One region of the Saccharopolyspora sp. NPDC000359 genome, then DNA from elsewhere that is predicted to be linked to it. Evidence: riboswitches for the same ligand, from Rfam matches in the RefSeq annotation. Region 1 holds a riboswitch; the other holds the start of a gene.
The links. A riboswitch is a leader RNA that binds a small molecule or an ion and turns the genes downstream of it on or off. The one in region 1 is predicted to bind S-adenosylmethionine.
Positions count from the first base shown of each region.

Region 1 (7,547 bases):
ACTTCGAGCTGGCCAACGAGTGGGGCAACCTGGTCAACCGCTCCATCTCGATGGCCGCGAAGAACAACGGCGCGGTGCCCGCCCCGACCACCCCGCAGGCCGCGGACGAGGAACTGAAGGCGTTGTCCCGCAACGCTTTCGGCACCGTCGGCGGGCACCTGGAGCGGTCCCGGTTCAAGGCGGCCGCGCAGGAGGCGATGCGCGTGGTGTCGGCGGCGAACAAGTACCTGTCCGACCAGGAGCCGTGGAAGCTCAAGGAGGACCCGGACCGGCGCGACGCCGTCCTGCACACCGCGCTGCAGGTGGTCTCGGACGCCAACACGCTGCTCACCCCGTTCCTGCCGCACTCGGCGCAGAAGGTGCACGAGCTGCTGGGCGGCACCGGGGTCTGGTCGGCGCAGCCGGAGATCCGCGAGGTGCCGGACCTGGACGACGCGAGCATCGAGTACCCGGTGCTGATGGGCGAGTACGCGGCCGAGCAGGCGGCGTGGCGCTCCACTGACATCGAGGTCGGCAGGCCGCTGAGCAAGCCGACGCCGCTGTTCGCCAAGCTGGACCCGAAGTTGGCCGAGACCGGCCCGGAGTGGGCCCCGATCGTGGACTGAAGCCCTGTCGGGGCGAGGGGCGTCCGACGCGGGTGCCCCTCGCCCGGCGTCCAAGCCGCAGTTTCAATTGAAACTGCGGTTCCCAGCCACGGCGGATCGCAGTTTCAATTGAAACTGCGAGGTCACGCGCAGGAGAGGTGTGATGAGCAAGCGGGACCGGAAGCGGGAGCTGCCGCCGGTGCCGGAGGCGCTGCCAGCGCCTGCGGTGGACGCGCACACCCACCTGGACGCCTGCGGCGCGAAGACGCCCGACGAGGTGCGGGCCGTCGTGGACCGCGCGGAGTCCGCCGGGGTCGGCCGGGTGGTGACCGTCGCCGACGACATCTCCTCGGCGCAGTGGGCGGTCGAGGCCGCCTCCTGGGACGACCGGGTGTTCGCCGCGGTCGCCCTGCACCCCACCCGCACCAAGGACTTCGACGACGCCGACCGCCGCACGCTGGAGGAGCTGGTCCAGCACCCGCGGGTGGTCGCGGTCGGCGAGACCGGCCTCGACTACTACTGGGACTACTCGCCGCCGGAGCCGCAGCAGGAGGCGTTCCGCTGGCACATCGACCTGGCCAAGCGCAGCGGCAAGCCGCTGATGATCCACGACCGCGACGCGCACCAGGACATCCTGCGCGTCCTCACCGAGGAGGGCGCGCCGGAGAAGGTGGTGTTCCACTGCTTCTCCGGTGACGCTGAGTTCGCGCGGTCCTGCGTGGACGCCGGGTACGTGCTCTCGTTCGCCGGGACCGCGACGTTCCGCAACGCCAACGCCCGGGGCCTGCGCGAGGCGGCGCAGCTGGTGCCGCTGGAGCAGCTGGTGGTGGAGACCGACGCGCCGTTCCTCACCCCGCACCCGTTCCGCGGCCAGCCGAACGAGCCCTACTGCGTCAATTACACCCTGCGGGACCTCGCCGAACTCCGCGGGATGACGCTGGAGGAACTGGTGGTAGCCACAACCGCCACCGCCGAGCGGCTCTTCGGCCTCGATCAGGTGTAACCCGGGGCCGCGTTCCCTCACTCGCCGTTCCCTGCTAACGGGTGTTGACGCACGCCCGCTTGCAGTCCGCCGCGCCATCCTTACCGTCCACTGTGGAAGCCGGGGTGGAGGGCACCCCCCGAACTCCACCACTCGCTGGCGGAGGCCCTCCTGCCCGGAGGCACAGCAGTCAGGATTGCGATGAAGTTCGGTGATTTCGCGAAGGCGACCGCTGCGGCGGCCATCGTGCTCTCGGGCGCGGCGTCGGTGGCGGCGGTGTCGCCGGGCTCCGCGGCGGCCGCCGGGGTCTGGGACCGGCTGGCGCAGTGCGAGTCCGGCGGGAACTGGTCGATCAACACCGGCAACGGCTACTACGGCGGCCTGCAGTTCAGCCGCCCGACCTGGAAGGCGCACGGCGGCGAGCGGTTCAACCGCTACCCGCACCGGGCGACGCGCGAGCAGCAGATCGTGATCGCCGAGGTGCTGCGCGCGGAGCGAGGCGGATACGGGGCTTGGCCCGCCTGCGCGCGGAAGCTGGGACTGCCGAGGTGACGTTCACGACTCGCCCTGGGACGCGGTTCCCACGGTGAGGGGAGGGGAGCCCGGCCCGAGCACGCAGCGCGCTCGGGCCGGGCTCGCGTCGCGGGGCCGAGGAACGGCCGTTCCGCTGCGTTGTCAGCCCCGTGTGTTACATCACCAAGGTTCGGCGGGAATCAGTTAACGCCCCCGCCCTGGTACCCCTGAACGGGGCAATTTTGGGCGATCTTGCTTACTGATCGTGGTTGGTTGCCTGGCAAACCGGCGTAACGCAGGTCACATGCGGGAACCGGGTGCTTGGCTGCACCGGTTGATCACGCTAGAGTCTCGGCCTCGTAACCGATGACAACCAGTCATGGGGAACGCCCGTTAGTCTCGCCGGTGTACGTCGGGGAAGCGGGCCGTGGGCAAGGGTGCCCCGGTCGGCTAGGACGGCAGTTGGCTTGCGGGAGTCGGATACAGACACGAAGCACGAAGGTTGTGCGCCTGCGGGAACGAAGGAGTTGAGCGATGACACCGTCTCGCCCGACGCCCTCCCGCATCAGCGCGACTTCCGCCTTCGGGAGGTAACGACCCTGTGAACGGACGCGGCGAGCCCAGCTATCCCGGCCACCAGGCCGAGGGCTACTGGGCCGATTCCTTCGACTCTGCAACGGACTGGTTCACCCCGGTCCAGGCCGCTGAGCAGCACACCGCGGTCGGTCTGCTGGACCGGCCCGAGACTGAGCGCTACCCGGCCGAGGACCACCCCAGCTTCCCGCCGGGCGCCCTGGACATCACCCCGGAGGACATCTACGAGGCTCTCGGCCCGGACGCCGAGGACGTGCTCGCGACCGCCGAGATCGACGTCGACGAGGTCATCCGGCTGATCAACGCCGAGACCGTCGTCCTGCCGCCGCTGGTCCTGCCGGAAGAACTGCCGGAGGCCGAGCCGGGCGCCGCCCCGCCGCAGGAGGCGGTCGAGGCGATCACCGTCTGGAAGCGACGCTTCCTCAAGGGCGCGGTCGCTGGCGTGCTGCTCACCCTCACCGGCACCGGCGGCGCGGCCGCCGCGATGGACAAGTCGGTGACCGTCGAGGTCGACGGGCAAGAGCGCACCGTCAACACCTACGAGAGCACCGTCGCCGAGGTCCTCGAGGACGAGGGCATCACGATCGGCCAGCACGATGCGCTGAGCCCGTCCCCGCAGGCCAAGGTCGGCCACGGCGACACCATCACGCTCGACCGCGGTCGGCTGCTCACGCTCAACGTCGACGGCGAGGTCCGCGAGGAGTGGGTCCGCTCGGTCACCGTCGGGCAGGCGCTGCAGCAGCTCGGCGTGCCCACCGAGGGCGCCTGGCTGTCCGCTGACCGCAGCATGGCCGTGCCGAGCGAGGGCATGGAGCTGGTCATCAAGACCAGCAAGGACATCACCCTCATCGACGGCGCCGGTGAGCCGCGGCAGCTGACCACCACCGCGGCCAACATCGATGAGCTGCTCAAGGAGCAGAACCTCCAGCTCGGCGCCGAGGACACCATCACCCCGGGCGGCGACCAGCGGTTGGTCACCGGTGCCGAGGTGCGTATCACCCGCACCGGCAGCACGGTGATCAACGTGACCACGCCGGTCCAGCCGCCGGTCCGCGAGATCGTCGACAACACGATGTTCAAGGGCGAGGAGCGGGTCGAGTTCCCCGGCGTGCCCGGCGAGAAGATCGTGACCACCCGCGTGACCACCCGCAACGGCGAGGAGGTCGGCCGGGAGGTCGTCGGCGAGAAGGTCACCAAGGAAGCGCAGGAGAAGGTCGTGCGCGTCGGTGGCAAGCAGCCGCCGACCAGCGGGGTCTGGGACAAGCTGGCGCAGTGCGAAGCTGGCGGCAACTGGGCCATCAACACCGGCAACGGCTACTACGGCGGCCTGCAGTTCAACAAGTCCACCTGGGACGCCTACGGCGGCGACCAGTACGCGCCGTACCCCCACCAGGCCAGCCGCGAGCAGCAGATCGCGGTCGCGGAGAAGGTCCGCGCCGCCCGCGGTGGCGGCTACGGCGCCTGGCCCGGCTGCTCGTCCAAGCTCGGCCTGAGCTGACGGCTCCAGCCCCGTCCCGCGCGGCGGTGCGGGTAGCGGACCCTCAGCGCCCTCGACTGCGGTGAAGGGCACCTCTCGTCGGCCCGATCGGCGGGAGGTGCCCTTCACCAGCTGCTGCCCTCCGACGTCGCCGCACCTGGTCGGGGCTGTTGGGTGGGGTGCGGGTACGTTTTGTCTGTGGACGACCAGCAGGCGGCGCTGCTCGGCCCGGCCGACGTGCGTCGGCTGGCCGAGGAGCTGGACATCCGGCCGACGAAGAAGCTCGGGCAGAACTTCGTGCACGACCCGAACACGGTGCGGCGCATCGTGTCCTCAGCGTCGGTCACCGCCGACGACGTCGTGCTGGAGGTCGGACCCGGCCTCGGCTCGCTGACGCTCGCCCTGCTGCCCGCTGCGGGCGCGGTGACCGCCGTGGAGATCGACCCGGTGCTGGCCGCCAGGTTGCCGCGCACCGCCGCCGAGTTCGCCCCGGCGCTGGCCGACCGGCTCACCGTGCTCGAAGCCGATGCGCTGCGCGTCCGCGCCGCCGACTTCCCCGCGCCGCCCACCGCGCTGGTCGCCAACCTGCCCTACAACGTCGCCGTGCCGGTCGTGCTGCACCTGCTGGCCGAGCTGCCGAGCCTGGAGCACGGGCTGGTCATGGTGCAGGCCGAGGTCGCCGACCGGATGTCCGCCGAGCCCGGCAGCCGGGTCTACGGCGTGCCCAGCGTGAAGGCCGCGTGGTTCGCCGACGTGCGGCGCGCGGGCCCGGTGCCGCGCAAGGTGTTCTGGCCAGTGCCCAATGTGGACTCCGGGCTGGTGTCGTTCCACCGCGTCGACCCGCCGTCGGGCGCCAAGCGCGAGGACGTCTTCCGCGTGGTGGACGCGGCCTTCGCGCAGCGGCGCAAGACGTTGCGCGGCGCGCTGTCCGGCTGGGCCGGGTCCGCCGCCCAGGCGGAGGAGCTGCTGCGGGCCGCGGGCGTCGACCCGACGGCGCGCGGGGAGCAGCTGCGGATCGCCGACTTCGCGCGCATCGCCGAGGTCGCGGGCGACCGCTGAACCACTCGTCCGGGTGCTTGCCAGGCGGGGTCAATCCGCTACTAGGAGTCACTGCTAACGCGTGGTGTGGCGGAGAAATTCCCGCTCGTCCGGGTGTGTGATTTGGCGAACGATTCCGGAAAGTGACGACTATCAACTTGCGCTGGAATCCGCCAGTGGGGTCTACTATCCGGGAAATCCATCCCGAGCGGCCGAGAGACCTGGCTCCCAGACGCCGCAGCAACCACCCGACGGGCAGGTGCTAACGCCAGGACCGATGGAGTAGCTGTGGATTCCAACGCGCTGTTAGCCGGCCCGCCCGCGGAGCACACCCGGTCGCTGTCGGCCCGGTCATCGCAAAGCCACATCCGGAGGCTGCTGACGCAGCGTCGCGTCATCGACCACGGGCGGCGCACCACCACCGCCTGTCGTCGCGAGATGTGACCCAGCTCTTCCCCTCCCTTTCCGAAGTTCCCTGGCCTGCTGCTCCCTGCGCGGAGCGCGGCCGTCGCGAGCTGATGTGGAGCCGATCGTGATCACAGTCGAGAACCTGACCAAGTCCTTCCAGCAGAACAACGGCACCGTGCGCGCCCTCGACGGCGTCACCATGGAAATCCCGGCCGGCGCCGTGTGCGGCGTGGTGGGTCCCAGCGGCGCGGGCAAGTCCACGCTGGCCCGCTGCATCGCCCTGCTGGAGAAGCCGGACGCGGGCGCCATCCGGGTCGACGGCACCGACCTGGTCTCCCTCGACGGCAAGGCGCTGCGCGCCGCGCGCCGACAGATCGGCGTTGTGCCGCAAGGGGATTCGCTGCTGCGGCAGCGCACCGCCGCGGGCAACGTGGCGCTGCCGCTGGAGGCGGCCGGGATGTCCGGCCCGCAGCGGCGCAGCCGCGTCGGCGAGCTGCTGGACCTCGTCGGGCTGACCGACAAGGCCACGGTCTACCCCGACCAGCTCTCCGGTGGGCAGCGGCAGCGGATCGCGGTCGCCCGCGCGCTGGCCGCCAAGCCGTCGGTGCTGCTGGCCGACGAACCGACCTCCGCGCTGGACCCCGGCACCACCGACTCGGTGCTGACCGTGCTGGACCGCGCCCGCGCCGAACTCGGCGTCACCGTCCTGGTGGTGACCCACGACATGGCCGTGGTGCGCAAGATCGCCGACGACGTCGCGGTGCTCGACGGCGGCCGCGTGGTCGAGCACGGCAAGGTGCTCGACCTGGTCGCCGAGCCCGGCAGCCGGGTCAGCTCGACGCTGCTGCCCGCCACCGACCAGGCCGAGCCGCTGCGCCCGACCGACGGCCGCCACGACGTGGTCGCCGAGGTCGTGCTGGTCGGCTTCGCCGCGGTCGGGGCGCTGCTGCCGGAGGCGGCCAGCCGGTTCGGTGTCGAACTGGCGATCCTCGGCGGCGGGCTGACCCGCCTCGGCGACACGCCGGTGGCGAAGTTCAAGGTCGGCCTGAGCGGCGAGCGCGCGGAGGCCGCGCTGAAGTGGATGGTCGAGCGGGACGCGCACGTGCGACGCGCCCCGGTCTGCGTTGACGGAGTTGCTGCGTGACTGATGTGACCCCCTGGTCGGAGGTCTTGGAAATCCTCGGTGAGGCAACGCTCGGCACGCTGTACATGGTGTTGGTGTCCACCCTGCTGGCAGTGCTGGGAGGCCTGCCGCTCGGTGTCCTGCTACACCTGAGCTCGCCGGTGGGGCTGAACCCGAAGCCTGCGCTGTACCGGGTGCTCGGCGTCGTGGTCGACGTCGTGCGCTCGGTGCCGTTCGTGGTGCTGCTGGTGGTGCTGGCCTCGTTCACCCGGCTGCTGATCGGCACGTCGATCGGCAGCACCGCGGTGATCGTGCCACTGACCATCGGCGCGATCCCGTTCTTCGCGCGGTTGACCCAGAACGCGTTGCGCGAGGTCAGCTTCACCGTCGTGGAGGCGGCGATCACCACCGGGTCCAGCAGACTGCGGATCGTGTGGACGGTGCTGCTCGGCGAGGCGCGGGCCGCGCTGGTCGGCGCGGTCGGCGTCACCGCGGTGGCGCTGATCGGCTACGCCGCGATGGCGGGCGCCATCGGCGGCGGTGGCCTGGGCACCACCGCGATCCAGGACGGCTACCAGGGCTACGACGACCGGCTGCTCTACGGCTCGGTGGTGGTCCTGGCGGTGCTGGCGTTCGGGATGCAGCTGATCACCGACCTCACGGCCAAGCTGGTCGACCGCCGCCGCACCGCGGCGGGCTGATCTTCCGGGTCCGGGTGACCCGACCTCCCCTCGTCCGGGAACGCGTTCCCGTTCTGACGTCCAGAAAGGACAACCCCTGATGCGTTTGCGCTTTGCTGCCCTGGTGGCTGCCGCCGGTCTGGCGCTG
Region 1 covers NZ_JBEPDU010000004.1:191,852-199,398, reverse strand. Annotated here, with positions in the region: gene metG (methionine--tRNA ligase) at 1-605, shown strand, start outside; gene ABT324_RS04995 (TatD family hydrolase) at 748-1,587, shown strand; partial or broken gene ABT324_RS04990 (transglycosylase family protein) at 1,867-2,118, shown strand; gene ABT324_RS04985 (resuscitation-promoting factor) at 2,681-4,171, shown strand; gene rsmA (16S rRNA (adenine(1518)-N(6)/adenine(1519)-N(6))-dimethyltransferase RsmA) at 4,349-5,209, shown strand; SAM riboswitch class I at 5,385-5,472, shown strand; gene ABT324_RS04975 (methionine ABC transporter ATP-binding protein) at 5,721-6,740, shown strand; gene ABT324_RS04970 (ABC transporter permease subunit) at 6,737-7,420, shown strand; gene ABT324_RS04965 (MetQ/NlpA family ABC transporter substrate-binding protein) at 7,500-7,547, shown strand, end outside.

Region 2 (7,547 bases), on a different contig from region 1:
CGTCACCGACGCCGCCGACATCGAGCCAGTGGTGCCGGTCGACGCGCACGGCAAGTTCACCGCGGAGGTGCCGCCGTACGAGGGCCTGCAGGTCTTCGAGGCGAACAAGCAGATCGCCCGCGACCTCAAGGACGCGGGCCTGCTGCTGCGGCACGAGACCTACGACCACCCGTACCCGCACTGCTGGCGCTGCGACAACGCGCTGATCCAGCGGGCGGTGTCGTCCTGGTTCGTGGCGGTCAGCAAGTTCAAGGACCGGATGGTCGAGCTCAACCAGCAGATCAACTGGGTGCCGGGGCACATCCGGGACGGCCAGTTCGGCAAGTGGCTGGAGAACGCCCGCGACTGGAACATCTCCCGCAACCGGTACTGGGGTTCGCCGATCCCGGTGTGGGTCTCCGACGACCCGAACCACCCGCGCACCGACGTCTACGGCTCGCTGGACGAGCTGGAGCGCGACTTCGGGGTACGGCCGAAGGACCTGCACCGCCCGGAGATCGACGAGCTCACCCGGCCCAACCCGGACGACCCGACCGGCAGGTCCACCATGCGCCGAGTGCCGGAGGTGCTGGACTGCTGGTTCGAGTCCGGCTCGATGCCGTTCGCGCAGGTGCACTACCCGTTCGACAACGCCGGGTGGTTCGAGCACCACTACCCGGGTGACTTCATCGTCGAGTACAACGGCCAGACCCGCGGCTGGTTCTACACGCTGCACGTGCTGGCCACCGCGCTGTTCGACCGGCCCGCGTTCAAGAACGTGGTGGCGCACGGCATCGTGCTGGGCCACGACGGGCTGAAGATGTCGAAGTCCAAGCGCAACTACCCGGACGTCAACGAGGTCTTCGACCGCGACGGCTCGGACGCGATGCGCTGGTTCCTGATGGCCAGCCCGATCCTGCGCGGCGGCGACCTGGTGGTCACCGAGCAGGGCATCCGGGAGGCGGTGCGCCAGGCGGTGCTGCCGTTGTGGAACTCCTGGTACTTCCTGGCGCTGTACGCCAACGCCGAGGGCGTCACCGGTGAGTCCAGGGTGGACAGTCAGCACGTGCTGGACCGCTACGTGCTGGCCAAGACCCACGAGCTGGTCGGCGACGTGCAGGCCGCGCTGGACTCGCTCGACCTGGCCGGGGCGTGCGGCACCGTCCGGGACTTCCTGGAGGTGCTGACCAACTGGTACGTGCGGCGCTCCCGCGACCGCTTCTGGGCCGGTGACCGCGACGCCATCGACACCCTGCACACCGTGCTGGAGGTGACCTGCCGGGTGATGGCGCCGATGCTGCCGCTGACCGCGGAGGCGGTGTGGCGCGGGCTGACCGGGGGCCGCTCGGTGCACCTGGCCGACTGGCCGCTGGTCGACGAGCTGCCCGCGGACGCGGCGCTGGTGAGCGCGATGGACCAGGTCCGCCAGGTGTGCTCGACGGCCTCGAAGTTGCGCAAGGCCAACAACCTGCGGGTGCGGTTGCCGCTGGCCAAGCTGGTGGTGGCCACCGCGGAGGCGGAGGCGCTGCGGCCCTTCGCCGAGCTGATCCGCGACGAGGTCAACGTCAAGGAGCTGGAGCTGACCACCGACGTGGCCGCGCACGGCCACTTCGAGATCGCGGTGAACGCGCGGGCGGCCGGTCCGCGGCTGGGCCGCGACGTGCAGAAGGTGATCAAGGCGGTCAAGGCGGGCGAGTGGAGCCGCACGCCGGGCGGTGCGGTCGTCGCGGCCGGGATCGAGCTGCAGGAGGGCGAGTTCACCGAGCGGCTGGTGTCCACCGACTCCGGTGCGGCTTCGCCGCTGCCCGGCGACCTGGGGCTGGTCGTGCTGGACACCGAGGTGACCCCGGAGCTGGCCGCCGAGGGCGTGGCCCGCGACGTGGTCCGCGTCGTCCAGCAGGCGCGCAAGGACGCGGGCTTCGAGGTCTCCGACCGGATCACGGTGACCGTCTCGGCGCCCGAGGAGGTGCTGTCGGCGGTGACTGCGCACCGCGAGTTCATCGCGGCCGAAACCCTCGCCGACGCGGTCGAACCCGGTTCCGCGGTCGGCGGTTCCACCGGCACGGTCGGGGACGGCACCGAGGTCGAGGTTTCGGTCGCCCGGGTCTGATCCCCGACGTGGGCGGGCACCTCGCGCGTGAGGTGCCCGCCCACGTTGCTGTGACGCAGACCTCTCCCACGCTTCGGGAAGAGGTGTTGCTCGCGGTGCGGGCCCTTTCCTAATCTCCTGTTCCGAAGGTCATGAGTGCCAGCGCCAAGCCCCGGCTCGCTGGCCGGCAACCCTCCAACCGCGGTGGGGTGCCCCGGGTGAGGACCTGGCCGGTCGCGCAGGGCGACCCGGCAAGCGCGGACCCCTCAGGACGGGTCCGATGAGGCCCTGGGAGGGGCATCATGACGTCTGCCGTCGTCACCATTCCGACGCAGTCCACTGCTGACCACCGCGTGCCCGCCGTGGTCGGGAACGCGCTGCGGGTCCCGCTGGTCACCGGGGGCAGCGCCACTTACGCCAACCTCGACCACGGCGCCAGCGCGCCCTGCCTGGAGAGCGTCCGGACGGCTGTTGACCAGCTGCTGCCGTGGTACGCGAGCGTGCACCGCGGCGCGGGTTTCGCCTCGCAGGTGTGCACGCGGGTCTACGAGGGGGCGCGGGACGTCCTGCGCGAGTTCGTCGGGGCCCGCCGAACCGACTCGGTGATCTTCACCCGCAACACCACCGACGCGCTGAACCTGCTGGCCAGGGCCCTGCCACGCAGCACTTCCGTCGTCGTCTTCGACACCGAGCACCACGCCGCGCTGCTCCCCTGGGGCGGCCCGCGGGTGCGGCGGATCGAGGCCCCGGGAACCCCGGCCGAGGTGGTCGCCGCGCTGGACGCGGCGCTGGCGGAGTGCCCGGAGGGGCCGCGGCTGGCGGTGATCACCGGGGCTTCCAACGTCACCGGCGAGCTGTGGCCGGTCGCTGAGCTCGCCCGGGTCGCCCGCCGCCGCGGTGCGCGGACCGTGCTGGACGCCGCGCAGCTCGCCCCGCACCGCCCGGTGCGGATCGCCGAGCTCGACATCGACTACGTCGCCATCTCCGGGCACAAGCTCTACGCGCCGTTCGGTGCGGGCGCGCTGGTCGGGCGCGCCGACTGGCTCAACGCCGCGGACCCGTACCTGGCCGGAGGCGGTGCGACCCGGCAGGTGCACGAGCGCGCGGTGAGCTGGACCAGCGGAGCGGAGCGGCACGAGGCGGGATCGCCGAACACGGTCGGCGTGCACGCCCTGGCCAAGGCTTGCGCGGAGCTGTCGGCGAACTGGTCGGACGTCGTGGCGCACGAGGAGGCGCTGCTGGGCCGGTTGCGCGCCGGGTTGCGCGAGGTGCCGGGGTTGCGCGAGCTCCGGCTGTTCGGGCCCGACCACGAGCGGGTCGGCGTGGTGAGCTTCACCGTCGACGGCCAGGACCCCGGACTGCTCGCCGCCGCGCTCTCCGCCGAGTACGGCATCGGCGTCCGCGACGGGCTGTTCTGCGCGCACCTGGCCACTCGGCGGTTGCTGTCCCGCGCTGGGGCGGACGCGGACCGCGCGGTGCGCGTCAGCATCGGCCTGGGCACCACGGCCGAGCACGTCGACCGGCTGGTGGGCGCCCTCCGCGAGCTGGTCGCCAACGGCCCGACCTGGCGCTACGAACAGGTCGACGGCCGCTGGACCCCGGTCGACGACTTGCGCCCCCTCCCGGACTTCCTCCCCTGACCACTCCCACCCCGCGGCTCCTCCCGGGTTGGGTGGGCGTGGTCCCGGTGCGGCGTCGAGTCGCAGTTTCAATTGAAACTGCGATTCGGGCCCCTGGCGGACCGCAGTTTCAATTGAAACTGCGGGGCGGGGCAGTGGGACTGCCGGAACCCGGTCGGTGCGGTTCAGGGACAATGGGGGTGTGAGCAGCGACCAGTCCACACCCAGGCAGTCATCCCCGGAGTCGGCCGACCCCGGGGAAGCCGTCGAGCAGGCGCCCGAGACCCCGGCCGAGACCGCCGGGACGTCCAGCGGAGCGCCCGGTGAGCGACCGCGCACACCGCGCAAGCTGCTGGCGCTGCTGTTCGGGGTGGCGTTGGTCGGGCTCGGGCTCGACATCCTCACCAAGGTCCTCGTGGTCGCCGAGCTGGAGGGCGAGCCGCCGGTGGAGGTGCTCGGCGGACTGCTCTACCTCGACGTGCTGCGCAACCCGGGCGCGGCGTTCTCCCTGGCCACCGGCCTGACCTGGCTGCTGGCGCTGCTGGCCATCGCGGTGGTCGGCGTGATCATCTGGCTGGCCCCGAAGCTGCGCTCGCCGGGCTGGGCGATCGGCCTCGGCCTGGTGCTCGGCGGCGCGTGCGGCAACCTGGTGGACCGCATCTTCCGCGCGCCCGGCCCGCTGCAGGGCCACGTGGTCGACTTCCTGTCGCTGCTCGCCCCCGGTGGCGCGGTGTGGCCGGTGTTCAACATCGCCGACAGCTGCATCGTCGTCGGCGGCGTGCTGGTCGTGCTGCTGTCGTTGATGGGCCGTGACTACGACGGCACCGTGCACCGGAAGAAGAAGGCGGCGGGGAACGAGTCGTGAGCGATCTTCGAACTCTGCCGGTGCCCGAGGGGCTGGACGGCATGCGGGTCGACGCGGGCCTGTCGAAGCTGCTGGGGCTGTCCCGCAACGCGGTGGCCACCCTCGCCGAGTCCGGTGACGTGCTGCTCGACGGCAACCCCGCGGGCAAGTCCGACCGGCTGGTGGCCGGTTCGTGGCTGGAGGTGTCCCTGCCCGCCGCGCAGCAGCCGCTGCAGGTCGTCGCCGTGCCGGTGGAGGGGCTGGAGATCCTCCACCAGGACGACGACATCGTGGTGGTGGACAAGCCGATCGGCGTCGCGGTGCACCCGAGCCCCGGTTGGGAGGGCCCGACGGTGGTCGGCGGGCTGGCCGCCGCCGGGGTGCGCATCGCGACCACCGGCGCCGCCGAGCGGCAGGGCGTCGTGCACCGGCTCGACGCGGGCACCACCGGGGTGATGGTGGTCGCCAAGAGCGAGCACGCCTACTCGGTGCTCAAGCGGGCGTTCAAGGAGCGCACCGTGGACAAGCGCTACCACGCGGTGGTGCAGGGGCACCCCGACCCCAGCCGCGGCACCATCGACGCGCCGATCGACCGGCATCCCCGCCACGACTACAAGTTCGCGGTGGTCACCGGCGGCAAGCCGAGCATCACGCACTACGAGACGGTGGAGGCGTTCCGCGCCGCCTCGCTGGTGGACGTGAAGCTGGAAACCGGTCGCACGCACCAGATCCGAGTGCACTTCTCAGCGATCAAGCACCCGTGCGTCGGCGACCTGACCTACGGTGCGGACCCGGTCCTGGCGCGAAAGCTGGCCATCACCAGACAGTGGCTGCACGCCCGGAGCTTGTCCTTCGAACACCCCTCGGGCGGCTGGGTGACCTTCGAGAGCCAGTACCCGGACGACCTGCAGCACGCGCTCGACGAGCTCCGCGACCAGGACCGCTGAACCAGGTACCGTTGCTGCACGACCTACCCGTGGAGGGGGCTTGATGGCACAGTCGGGAACGTTCGGGGGCTCGGATGCGCCGACACCGCCCACCGGCATGCCGGTGATCGACCCCGGGGCTGACGCGGAGACCCCGCCCAGCGGGTTCACCAACCTCGGCGACGTGATCAGCGCGGAGGACGTGGGGTCGGCCGCGCCCTCGGTCCTCGGCGCCCCGGAGCCCACCCCCTCGTCGGGTGAGGCGGGGGACTGGCCGAAGCTGGAGTACCGCAGCCGGAACAAGCCGGAGCGCCCCAAGCGCTCCAGCCCGCTGGACTTCTTCCGGAAGAAGGAAGGCTGAGCCCCGTCGCCGGGCGCGACTTCCCGTGAGATCGCGCAGGGGAGTCGCGGCGGTCAGAGGGCTTTGAGCTCTTCGACGATCTCCCGGACCGAGGACTTGGCGTCGCCGAAGAGCATCGCCGTCTTCGGGTCGGTGTAGAGGGCGTTGTCCACTCCGGCGAAGCCCGCGCGCATCGAGCGCTTGAGCACGACCACCGTCCGGGCCTGGTCGACGTTGAGGATCGGCATGCCGTAGATCGGCGAGCTCGGGTCGCTGCGCGCCGCCGGGTTGGTGACGTCGTTGGCGCCGATCACCAGCGCCACGTCGGTGCGGGCGAACTCGTCGTTGATCTCGTCCATCTCCTTGAGCTGCTCGTAGGGCACGTCGGCCTCCGCGAGCAGCACGTTCATGTGCCCGGGCATCCGCCCGGCCACGGGGTGGACCGCGTAGGCCACGCCGACGCCGCGGTCCACCAGCAGCTTCGCCATGTCCTGCACCGCGTGCTGGGCCTGCGCGACCGCCATCCCGTAGCCGGGCACCACGATCACCTGCCCCGCGTAGGCCAGCTGGATGGCCACGTCCGCGGCGCTGACCGAGCGCACCGGGCCACCGCTGGTCACCGGGGCGGACGCGGCGGTGCCGCCGAAGCCGCCGGCGATGATCGACGGGATGGAGCGGTTCATCGCCTTGGCCATCTGGTCGGTCAGGATCGAACCGGAGGCGCCCACGAGCATCCCGGCGACGATCATCGCCGTGTTGCTCAGCGCGAGACCGGCCGCCGCGGCGGACAACCCGGTGAAGGCGTTGAGCAGCGACACCACCACCGGCATGTCCGCACCGCCGATCGGCAGCACCACCGCGATCCCACCCAGCCCGGCCAGCACCAGCACCGCCACCAGCAGCAGTTCGACGTCGCTGCCCAGCCCGACCGCCACGGCGCACGCCACCGCGCCGACCAGCAGCAGCACGTTCAGCGGCAGCTGCAGGCGGCCGACCGTGATCGGGCGGCCGGGGACGAGCTCCTGCAGCTTGCCGAAGGCCACCAGCGAACCCCAGAACGAGATCGAGCCGATGATCGCGGCGAACATCGTGGCCACCGGCACGTGCAGCGGCGCGCCCTGGAACCCGGGGTCCTCCCGGAACTCGACCCAGGCGGTGAGCGCCACCGCGCCGCCGCCGACGCCGTTGAACAGCGCCACCATCTGCGGCATCGCGGTCATCTTCACCTGCCGCGCGGCCGGGACGCCGATCACCGTGCCGACCACCAGGCCGAGCGCGATCAGCCCCCAGTTGCCGAGACCGGGGGTGAGCAGCGTGGCGATGACCGCGACCGCCATGCCCGCGGCGGCGATCGCGTTGCCGCGCACCGCGGTCCGCGGCCCGGTCAGGCCCATCAAGCCGTAGATGAACAGCGCGAACGCCAGGATGTAGAGGACCGACCGCAGCGTGATCACTTCTCGGCGTCCTTCCGCGCGGGTTCCGGCTTGCCCTTGAACATGCCCAGCATCCGGTCGGTGACCAGGAACCCGCCGACCACGTTGATGGTGCCGAAGATGATGGCCACCAAGGCCAGCAGCTGCGACCCGAGGTCGTCCACACCGGACCCGAGCACCAGCACCCCGCCCAGCAGCACGATGCCGTGGATCGCGTTGGTGCCGGACATCAGCGGGGTGTGCAGCGTGTTCGGCACCTTGGAGATCACCGCGAAGCCGACGAAACCGGCCAGCACCAGGATCGCGAGGTCAGCCAG
Region 2 covers NZ_JBEPDU010000007.1:157,746-165,292, forward strand. Annotated here, with positions in the region: gene ileS (isoleucine--tRNA ligase) at 1-2,089, shown strand, start outside; SAM riboswitch class IV at 2,217-2,332, shown strand; gene ABT324_RS07605 (aminotransferase class V-fold PLP-dependent enzyme) at 2,371-3,708, shown strand; gene lspA (signal peptidase II) at 3,890-4,552, shown strand; gene ABT324_RS07615 (RluA family pseudouridine synthase) at 4,594-5,478, shown strand; gene ABT324_RS07620 (hypothetical protein) at 5,522-5,818, shown strand; gene ABT324_RS07625 (NAD(P)(+) transhydrogenase (Re/Si-specific) subunit beta) at 5,872-7,251, opposite strand; gene ABT324_RS07630 (NAD(P) transhydrogenase subunit alpha part 2) at 7,248-7,547, opposite strand, start outside.
Region 2: it holds a riboswitch for S-adenosylmethionine, as region 1 does, so the genes downstream of both, ABT324_RS07605 (aminotransferase class V-fold PLP-dependent enzyme) here and ABT324_RS04975 (methionine ABC transporter ATP-binding protein) in region 1, are expected to answer to the same signal.